3 regions of the Mesorhizobium sp. M0500 genome follow, and region 1 is predicted to be linked to each of the others. Evidence: predicted binding sites of a transcription regulator. Region 1 holds the regulator's gene; each other region holds the start of a gene.
The links. The regulator LexA, encoded in region 1, represses DNA repair genes until DNA is damaged. The targets are predictions, from matches to a motif close to TGTTCNNNNTGTGTTCNG.
Positions count from the first base shown of each region.

Region 2: the regulator LexA is predicted to act here: its motif matches at 1,676-1,693, upstream of uvrA (excinuclease ABC subunit UvrA).
Region 3: the regulator LexA is predicted to act here: its motif matches at 2,244-2,261, upstream of NKI70_RS17325 (ATP-dependent helicase).

Region 1 is NZ_JAMYRB010000009.1:15,650-18,916, forward strand. Features, by position in the region: gene NKI70_RS17935 (ComEC/Rec2 family competence protein) at 1-1,535, shown strand, start outside; gene lexA (transcriptional repressor LexA) at 1,529-2,263, opposite strand; partial or broken gene kynU (kynureninase) at 2,706-3,267, shown strand, end outside.
Region 2 is NZ_JAMYRB010000011.1:104,523-107,789, forward strand. Features, by position in the region: gene uvrA (excinuclease ABC subunit UvrA) at 1-1,526, opposite strand, end outside; gene NKI70_RS20360 (hypothetical protein) at 2,223-2,621, opposite strand; gene NKI70_RS20365 (ATP-dependent Clp protease proteolytic subunit) at 2,618-3,223, opposite strand; gene NKI70_RS20370 (SRPBCC family protein) at 3,250-3,267, opposite strand, start outside.
Region 3 is NZ_JAMYRB010000008.1:154,004-157,270, reverse strand. Features, by position in the region: gene NKI70_RS17325 (ATP-dependent helicase) at 1-2,202, opposite strand, end outside; gene NKI70_RS17320 (glucose/quinate/shikimate family membrane-bound PQQ-dependent dehydrogenase) at 2,455-3,267, shown strand, end outside.

The DNA.
Region 1 (3,267 bases):
TTGCTGCTGCGCTGATCGTCGGCGTGCGCGCCGGCATTCCCGAGGAGATCAACGAAGCGATGCGGCGCACCGGCATCTACCACATCATCTCCATCTCGGGGCTGCATATGGCGTTGGTCGCCGGCACCATCATGGCGCTGCTGCGGGGTGCCTTTGCGCTGTTTCCCGATTTCTCATCGCGACGGCCGGTCAAGAAATATGCCGCGGCCGCCGCGCTTTTTTCGATTGCGGCCTACCTCGTCTTTTCGGGCATTGTCGTGGCAGCCGAACGCAGCTTCATCATGCTGGCGGTGATGCTTATCGCCGTGCTGTTCGACCGGGCCGCGCTCACCATGCGCAACCTGGCGATCTCGGCCATCGCGGTCATCCTGGTGTCGCCGCACGAGGTGGTCGGTCCGAGTTTCCAGATGTCCTTCGCCGCGACGGCGGCCCTTGTCGGCGCCTATGCAGGCTGGTCCGATTACCGCGCCGGCAGGGCCACCACGCCGCCGCCGCGGCGGTCGCCGCTACGCTTTGCCACTCGAAAGGTCCTGCTGGGCATGTGCGGTCTGGCCATGACCTCGATCATTGCAGGGAGCGCCACGGCGCTTTTCGCCATATGGCATTTCCAGCGCGTGGCGCCGCTCAGCCTGTTCGCCAATCTGGCCATCATGCCCATCGTCTCACTGGTCGTCATGCCCTTCGCCGTTCTCAGCGCGCTGGCGATGCCGTTCGGTGCGGATGGCCCTTTCCTCTATGTCATGGGCAAGGGGCTGACGGCGATGATCGCCCTGTCCGGGTGGATCTCGGAGCGCTCGCCGATCGATGCGGTCGGGCTGATTTCGCTGAGATCCGTCCTTCTGGTGACGATCGCCCTCGTCATTGCCAGCATGGCGACGACCTGGTTGCGGCTGGCGGCACTTCCTTTTGCGCTCGCCGGCTTGCTGACGACAACGCAGACACGCATACCCGACGTATTGGTCTCGGAGGACGCACGGCTGGTCGCGCTGCCGATCGGCAGCGGTGAACTCGCGGTCAACCGGGCACGCCCGAATGAGTTCACCATCGACAACTGGAAACGCGCGCTCACATCAGAGGCTATCGTCGCGCCGGAAACACCTGGAAAGAACGACCCGCAATTCGACATTGCCGATCCGGCCGACCTACCGCCGGGCATGCCGTTCATTTGCACGGACGGCCTCTGCCTTGCCAGGCATCCATCCGGCGCGATCATCGCGCAAGCCAAGGACCGCGATATTGCGCGGCCAGCCTGCGCCTTTGCCAGCTTGATCGTCATCGACGACGCCACCGCCCATAACCCCTGCTACTACGACCGGCTGGTCCTCGTCGTCACCAAACGGCAACTGGCGCGCGCGGGAAGTGCCGCCGTCTATTTCGATCCACAAGCGGCAACGCGCGCCGAGATCCGCTTTGCCGTCGAAAAATCATACCGGCCCTGGCACGTGCAGCGGAAATTTTCACGCGCGGCACGGGGCCTGCCGCCATACCGCAGGGCCGACAACCCCAAAGCCGGCGCCAAGGGCGGAGCTCAGTAGCGGCGGATCAGTCCGACGAGCTTGCCCTGCACCTTGACCCTGTCTGGTCCGAAGATGCGCGTCTCGTAGGCCGGATTGGCGGCTTCCAGGGCGATCGAGGCGCCCTTGCGGCGGAACCGCTTCAGCGTCGCTTCCTCCTCGTCGACCAGTGCCACCACGATCTCACCGGGGCTCGCCGTATCGGCATTGCGGATGATCACCGTGTCGCCGTCGAAAATGCCGGCCTCGATCATCGAATCGCCTTTGACCTCGAGCGCATAGTGCTCGCCGCCCATGATCATATCCGGCGGAACCGAAATCGAATGCGTCTGGTGCTGGATGGCATCGATCGGCACACCAGCGGCGATGCGGCCCATCACCGGGATCGAAACGGCGGCGACGACATCGTCGTCATTTCCGGCTGCGGGCACGCGCGACGATGACGGCTTGCCTTGCCGAGAACCGCCTTGCCCAAGACTGCCCTGGATGACACTCGGCGAGAACTTGCGTGCCGCATTGAGGCCGGGGGCGATCGAGTCAGGCAGGCGCAGCACCTCCAGCGCACGGGCCCGATTGGGCAAACGGCGAATGAAGCCGCGCTCCTCCAGCGCCGTAATCAGCCGGTGGATTCCGGATTTGGAAGCCAGGTCGAGCGCTTCCTTCATCTCGTCGAATGAAGGCGGGATACCGCTTTCCTTCAACCTTTCGTGGATGAACATAAGCAGTTCGTGTTGTTTGCGTGTCAGCATAGCGACCCCCAACAGAATCAGAAAAACAAACCCAGAACAAACACTATCTGTTCCAGTTGTGTTCCGCAACTGTTTAAAGTTTAATGAATGCGTTAAGGCTCGGGAAACAAACGACGTCCCCTACCGGCGTACCGCATTTTCACCGCCGCGAGCCTCATCGCCTTGATTCTGCTTTCGTTTGCGCCCTTCTGGCCTCCTAGAAGGCGGCACTGGCATCGGCCGTCGGTCGGCAAAGGGCACGGAAGTGAACCCCTATCGACTGTGCGGTTTGGTCAATGCACCGTGAACGAAACGAACTCAAAACGCCAACCTCGCGGTTAAGTTTCCACCGCCTGGTCAGGCTGCTTCTCGCCGGTGGAGCCTTGCTGCGCATAACCAGGTAATGGAAGAACAGTCGATGCGTGTCCTGCGTTGCGTTGGATCTTGGGGGAGCAGACAAATCATGACAGGAATTCCCGATCTCGTGGCCATAAAAGCGATGGATGCCGCGGATCCGCTGCGCGCGATGCGCGACCGCTTTGTGTTGCCGCAAGGAGTGATCTATCTTGACGGCAATTCGCTAGGAGCTGCTTCACGTGCCGCTTTCGATGAACTGCACAAGGCCGCGACCCGAAGAATGGTCGCATGATCTCATCCGCGCATGGAACACGGCCGGCTGGTTCAACATGCCGCTTGAACTTGGCGACCAGCTCGGGCGCCTGATCGGTGCCGCGGCCGGCCAGACGGTGGTCTGCGACACGACATCAGTCAACATCTACAAGCTGCTGCACGCCGCCATGGCCATGCGACCGGAGCGGCAGGTCATCGTCGCCGAGGGCGATAGTTTTCCGACGGACCTCTACATGGCCGAGGGTGTGGTTTCGACGCGAAAAGATACGCTGCTGCGCCTCTCGGGGGTCGACGCGCCGACCATCGAAGAGCTGATCGACGAACGCACCGCCGTGGTGCTGGTCAACCACGTCAACTACAAGTCGGGCGAACTGCGCGACATGCCGACGCTGACG
Region 2 (3,267 bases), on a different contig from region 1:
AACGTGCCGGAGTTGCGCGACAGCGTCAGATAGTCGAGACCGACATCGTTGAGGAAGCGCAGCCGCTCGCGGATTTCCTTGAGCACGCGCACCGCGATCTCATTCTGCTTGTCGTTGAGCGATGCAGGCAGGTCGGTGAACCACTGGTCGGCCTTGCGGATCGACAGCTCGGTGACCTCGCCAATGTGCTTGCCGGCGATTTTGACCGCGAGCGCCTCGGGCTTCAGCCGATAGCCGCGGCAGGCCGGGCAGGGCGTGGCCGACATGAAGCGCTCGATCTCCTCGCGCATCCAGGCGGATTCCGTTTCCTTCCAGCGGCGCTCGAGGTTGGGGATGACGCCCTCGAAGGTTTTCGTCGTCTTGTAGGAGCGCAGGCCGTCATCGTAATGGAAGGTGATTTCGCGCTCGCCGGTGCCGTGCAGGACGGCTTGCTTTGCCTCCTCGCTCAAATCCTTGAACTTGTCGCCGAGCTTGAAGCCATAGGCAACGCCCAGCGCTTCCAGCGTCTGCGCATAGTAGGGCGAACTCGACTTCGCCCAAGGGCTGACGGCGCCGGCCCGCAGCGAGACATTCTCGTCGGGCACGACCAGGCTGGCATCAATGGCGCGTTGGCTGCCGAGCCCGTCGCAGGTCGGGCAGGCGCCGAACGGATTGTTGAAGGAGAATAGCCTGGGCTCGATCTCGGGAATGGTGAAGCCGGATACCGGGCAGGCGAACTTTTCCGAGAACAGCATGCGTTCATGCGTCTCGTTCTTCGATTTGTTGACCGAATCCTCGCCGGTCTGGCTGGCGTCGAGCGGCTTGTCGGCAAATTCCGCCACCGCCAGCCCGTCGGCCAGCTTCAGCGCGGTCTCGATGGAATCGGCGAGCCGCGTCGCCAGATCGCCGCGCACGACGATGCGGTCGACGACGACGTCGATGTCGTGCTTGTACTTCTTGTCCAGCGCCGGCACGTCGGCGATCTCATAGAAGACGCCATCGACCTTGACGCGCTGAAAACCCTTCTTCTGCAGCTCCAGCAGCTCCTTGCGGTACTCGCCTTTGCGGCCGCGCACCATCGGCGCCAGGATGAACAGCCGGGTGCCTTCCACGACTGCAAGCACCCGGTCGACCATCTGCGAGACCGTCTGGCTCTCGATCGGCAGGCCGGTGGCCGGCGAATAGGGTACACCGACGCGGGCGAACAAAAGCCGCATATAATCGTAGATCTCGGTGACGGTGCCGACCGTCGAACGTGGGTTCTTCGAGGTGGTCTTCTGCTCGATGGAGATGGCTGGCGACAGGCCGTCGATCTGGTCGACGTCCGGCTTCTGCATCATTTCGAGGAATTGCCGTGCATAGGCCGAAAGGCTCTCGACATAGCGGCGCTGGCCCTCGGCGTAGATGGTGTCGAAGGCAAGCGACGACTTGCCCGACCCCGACAGGCCGGTCATGACGATCAGGCTGTCACGCGGCAGGTCGAGATCGACATTCTTCAGATTGTGTTCGCGTGCCCCGCGAATGGAGAGATATTTATGGTCGGCCATCGCCGGTCGCCGCCTCAGAATCTGGAATTCGTGGGATGGGCGGGTTTTCCCGACCACCCCCTATGTAGGCAATTTCGCCGCCTTTTCGAGAGACGCCACAACTCTCGACCAAAGCGTTTAACCGCCTTTCGCGCGAACGGGCAAGCGGAAAGAACAAAGGCCGAACACGCTCCTGACAAAAGCTGCCCGTGGGGCCGGCTTCCCAAAACGTCTCGCGATCACATTTTTCGGTAATCGGCTATTCAAGGTTGACGTCCCTGCACCGTGGGGGCAGACTCCAGACGTCAACGAAGCCGGCCGTCTTTCGATGGCCTCGCGGCCTGGGGCTAGCCTGCGAGACGCCGCGGGTTATGCGATGAGCGCTTCGACGACGACAGTCGCAACCAACAGAAGGAGAGCAGAGGCATGACTCCACCGGATTGTTCGTTGAGGCTCCACGTGTCGCTGGAGCCGCGGCAGGTATAAGTGGCCAGGGTCAGGCGTTTTCGCTGCCCGCCAAACGGACCTGCTGATCCCCATAAAATCAGAGACTGCTAGTCGGATCGTCGGCTGAATGCCGCGAAGCATCCGAAATAAAATGCCGGCAGTACACTCCCGGCAATTTGGATTTCAGATCCAAGAAGCCCCGTCAGTTGCAAACGCAATGGCGGGGCTGTTCGTTTGAAGCGCAATATTTGTGGTTCACACCAGGCGAGCTTAGCGGCTGGAGGGCCTGATCCCGCCGGTAGCGACATCGATGGTGATGCTACCGGAAATCCGAACGTCGGTATCGCCAATCTTGAAGGTGCCGTTGCCGCTGCCTGGAGCCATATCGTCAGGCTCAGGCCGCGGCGCTGGCTCGGCGATGCGATAATCGCTGGTCACACCGGGCAGGGCGCCCTTTTGCGAAGACATCGAATTATCTTGGGCAAGTGCCATACCCACCAGCATGTTCGTGCCGGCTACGGTAGCGATAGCAAGGCATAACAGGCTGGACGAGCGGCTGGCGGTCATCGCCGGACTATAGTGCCGCGATAGCGGCAAGACCAGACCGATGTCGCTGAAATTGCGGGCGCTCAATCGCGTCAGTTCCGTCCGCCGGCCCAGCTCGTTCATGCGGCCTGCTTGCGAGTGTCGAAAACATGGTCGACGAGGCCCCAATCCTTGGCCTCCTGCGCGGTCATGAAAAAGTCGCGGTCGAGCGTGCGTTCCACTTCTTCGTAGGTGCGGCCGCAATGGCGGGCGTAAAGATCGGTCATGCGCCGCTTGGTGCGAAGGATGCCCTCGGCATGGCGCTGGATATCGGAGGCTTGGCCCTGGAAACCGCCGAGAGGCTGATGCAGCACGATGCTGGTGTTGGGTAGCGCGATCCGCCGCCCCGGTGTGCCGGCCATCAAAAGGAACGAGGCCATCGAGGCGGCGAAGCCCATACAAACCGTGGAGACCGGGCAGCTGATATACTGCATCGTATCGTAGATCGCGAAACCGCTGGTCACCACGCCACCCGGCGAGTTGATGTAGAGCGAGACCTCCTTGTCGGGATTGTCGGATTCCAACGACAGAAGCTGGGCGCAGACCAGCGCCGAGGTGCCGTCGTCGATCGCCCCGTTGATGAAGACGATGCGCTCGCGCAGCAGCCGCGAAAAAATGTCGAAGGCGCGTTCGCCGCGGCTCGACTGCTCGATCACCATTGGCACCAGATTGGCAAGGCCGCTCATCGGTTCTCTCCGTTGACTGTTGTCGTTCAGGCCGCGCGCAGGAA
Region 3 (3,267 bases), on a different contig from region 1:
ATGAGCTTCCGGCAGTTCTTCGAGAAAGCGTGAGGGAATGGTCGATTGCCACAGACCGTGGATGCGTCGGTTGGAGACGAACCACAGATGCAGGTTCTTCTTGGCGCGGGTCAGCCCGACATAGGCAAGGCGGCGCTCTTCCTCCAGCCCGGAGCGGCCGCCTTCGTCCAGTGACCGTTGGTGCGGGAACAGGCCTTCCTCCCAACCGGGCAGGAATACGGTCTCGAATTCGAGGCCCTTGGCCGAATGCAGCGTCATGATGTTGACCGCGTCGAGCTCGGCATTCTGCTCGGCGTCCATGACGAGTGCGACGTGTTCGAGGAAGGAGCGCAGCGATTCGTACTCCTCCATGGAGCGGATCAACTCCTTGAGGTTCTCCAGCCGGCCGGGTGCTTCGACCGAGCGGTCGTTCTTCCACATGTCGGTGTAGCCGCTCTCCTCCAGAATGGTCTCGGCGAGCTCGGTGTGCGGCGTGGTTTCGAGAGCCTTTTGCCAGCGTTCGAAATTGGCCGATACCTCGCGCAGCGCGGCGCGCGGCTTCGGCTTCAGCTCGTCGCTCTCGGCGAGTTTTGCCGCCGCCTCCAGCATCGGGATGCGCAGCGCCCGTGCGGTGTCGTGGATCTGGCGGATGGTGGCCTCGCCCAAGCCGCGCTTCGGCACGTTGGCGATGCGCTCGAAGGCGAGGTCGTCGGCGCCTTGCGCAACGACGCGGAAGAAGGCCAGCGCATCGCGGATTTCGAGCCGCTCATAGAAGCGCGGGCCGCCGATGACGCGGTAGTTGAGGCCGAGCGTGACGAAGCGGTCCTCGAACTCGCGCATCTGGAAGGAGGCGCGGACGAGAATCGCCATATCGTTCAAATTGTGCTTCTGGCGCTGGTAGGCCTCGATCGTCTCGCCGACGGCGCGGGCCTCCTCTTCGGAATCCCAGGCGGCATGGACATGCACCTTCTCGTCGTCCTCGGCGATCTTTTCGGTGAACAGCGTCTTGCCGAAGCGGCCCTCATTGTGGGCGATCAGGTGGGACGCCGTGCCGAGGATGTGCGCAGTGGAGCGATAATTGCGCTCCAGCCTGATGATGGTGGCGCCGGGGAAATCCTTATCGAAGCGCAGGATGTTGTCGACCTCGGCGCCGCGCCAGCCATAGATCGACTGGTCGTCGTCGCCGACGCAGCAGATGTTGACGGTGGATAGGCGCGGGCTTCCCTCCCCCTTGAGGGGAGGGTGGCCGGGCGAAGCCCGGTCGGGTGGGGTCCGTGCGGCAGTGCTCGACCTACCGGCGGCAGTGCTCGACGCTCTAGCGGTGCCTTCTGCGGCAACCCCCTCCGCCCGCTTCGCGGGCACCTCCCCCTCAAGGGGGGAGGATTGCGGCCGCTGCGCCAAGAGCCGCAGCCACATGTACTGGGCGGTGTTGGTGTCCTGATACTCGTCAACGAGGATGTAGCGGAAGCGCTTGTGGTATTCCTTCAGCACGTCCGGATTGGCGCGGAAGATGCGGATCGGGTGGCACAGGAGATCGCCGAAGTCGCAAGCGTTCAGCGTTTTCAGCCGCTCCTGGTAGGCCTTGTAGAGCTCGCGGCCCTTGCCGTTGGCGAAGGCACGGGCATCGCCCTCGGGGATGTCGGCGGGGCCAAGGCCCTTGTTCTTCCAGCCGTCGATCATCTGGGCGAACTGCTTGGCCGGCCAGCGCTTGTCGTCCAGCCCTTCGGCCTGGATAAGCTGCTTGATCAGGCGCACGACATCATCGGTGTCGAGAATGGTGAAGTCGGATTTGAGCCCGGCCAGCTCGGCATGTCTGCGCAGCAGCTTCACTCCAATCGAGTGGAAGGTGCCGAGCCACGGCATGCCCTCGACATTGCCTTCGCCGATCAACAGGCCGATGCGCTGCTTCATCTCGCGCGCCGCCTTGTTGGTGAAGGTGACGGCGAGGATCTGCGAGGGGAAAGCCTTGCCGGTGGCAAGGATGTGGGCGATGCGGGTGGTCAGGACGCGCGTTTTGCCGGTGCCGGCGCCGGCCAGCACCAGCACCGGGCCTTCGGTGGTTTCCACCGCCAGCCTCTGCTCGGGGTTGAGGCCGTTGAGATAATCGGGCGCGTTGTTCTGGTTGCTGCGGGCAGCCATGGCGCGCGCGGCAATGCCCGACGGGGCCACGGGCCGCGCGTTCGGTTCGTCAAAAAAGGGCATGTCTTCCGAAAAGCCGGACATCTCCCCCCGAATGTAGTGATTCGGCAGCGAAAGGCCAGAAGTGTCTCCGTTTTGTTCTCTGTCCAGTCGGTAGACTCACAATCTGAATGGGTCCGCTAACCAAAACGCCGGGCTTGCGATGGGCCGGCGCCGTAAAACGCCGAGCTTGCTTGACAGGGGAGGCGGGCCGGAGAAAGTTGCGTGGGGGCAGGAACGCAATGCGGGGTTGCCCATGGACGCGTCGCGGAGCGCACCAGTCGAAGGAGCACCGTCTTGGCTGTGGTCATCACCTCCCTGATCCTTTTCCTCATCGGCCTGGCGGTTGGCGGCGGCGGCATCTGGCTCGTGACGCTGGGGGGCAGCTGGTATTACGTCATCGTCGGTCTAGCTTTCCTTGTCGCGGCCTGGCTGCTCTACAGGCGCAGATCCACGGCGCTGTGGCTCTACGCGGCGATCGTGCTCGGCACGCTCGCCTGGGCGGTCTGGGAGATCGGCTTCGACTGGTGGGAGCTCGGCCCGCGCGGCGGCATCATCGTGCTTGTCGCGCTATGGCTGTTGACGCCATGGGCGCGGCGCGGGCTTACCGGTCCCGACGGACGCGCGCCGCTGATCCTCGCCGTGCTGGCCTCGCTTGCGGTCGCCGGCTATTCGATGACGACCGATCCAAAGGATATTGCGGGTGAACTCAACACCGACAAGGTGACGCCGACGGCCGATCTCGGCGGCAACGTGCCGGCTGGCGAATGGCACTATTACGGTCGCACGCAATATGGCCAGCGCTATTCGCCGCTCGACCAGATCACCGCCGAAAACGTTGCCAATCTGCAGCCGGCCTGGACCTATCGCACCGGCGACGTGAAAGGGCCCGACGACATTGGCGAGACGACCTATCAGGTGACGCCGCTAAAAATCGCCGACACGCTCTACATCTGCACGCCGCATAATTTCGCCATCGCCATCGATGCCGCGAGCGGTAAGGAGAAATGGCGCTTCGATCCGCAGGTCAAGCTCAACAAGGACCGCCAGCACCAGACCTGCCGCGGCGTGTCCTATTATGCCGATGCCAAGGTCGCCGCCGGCCAGCCC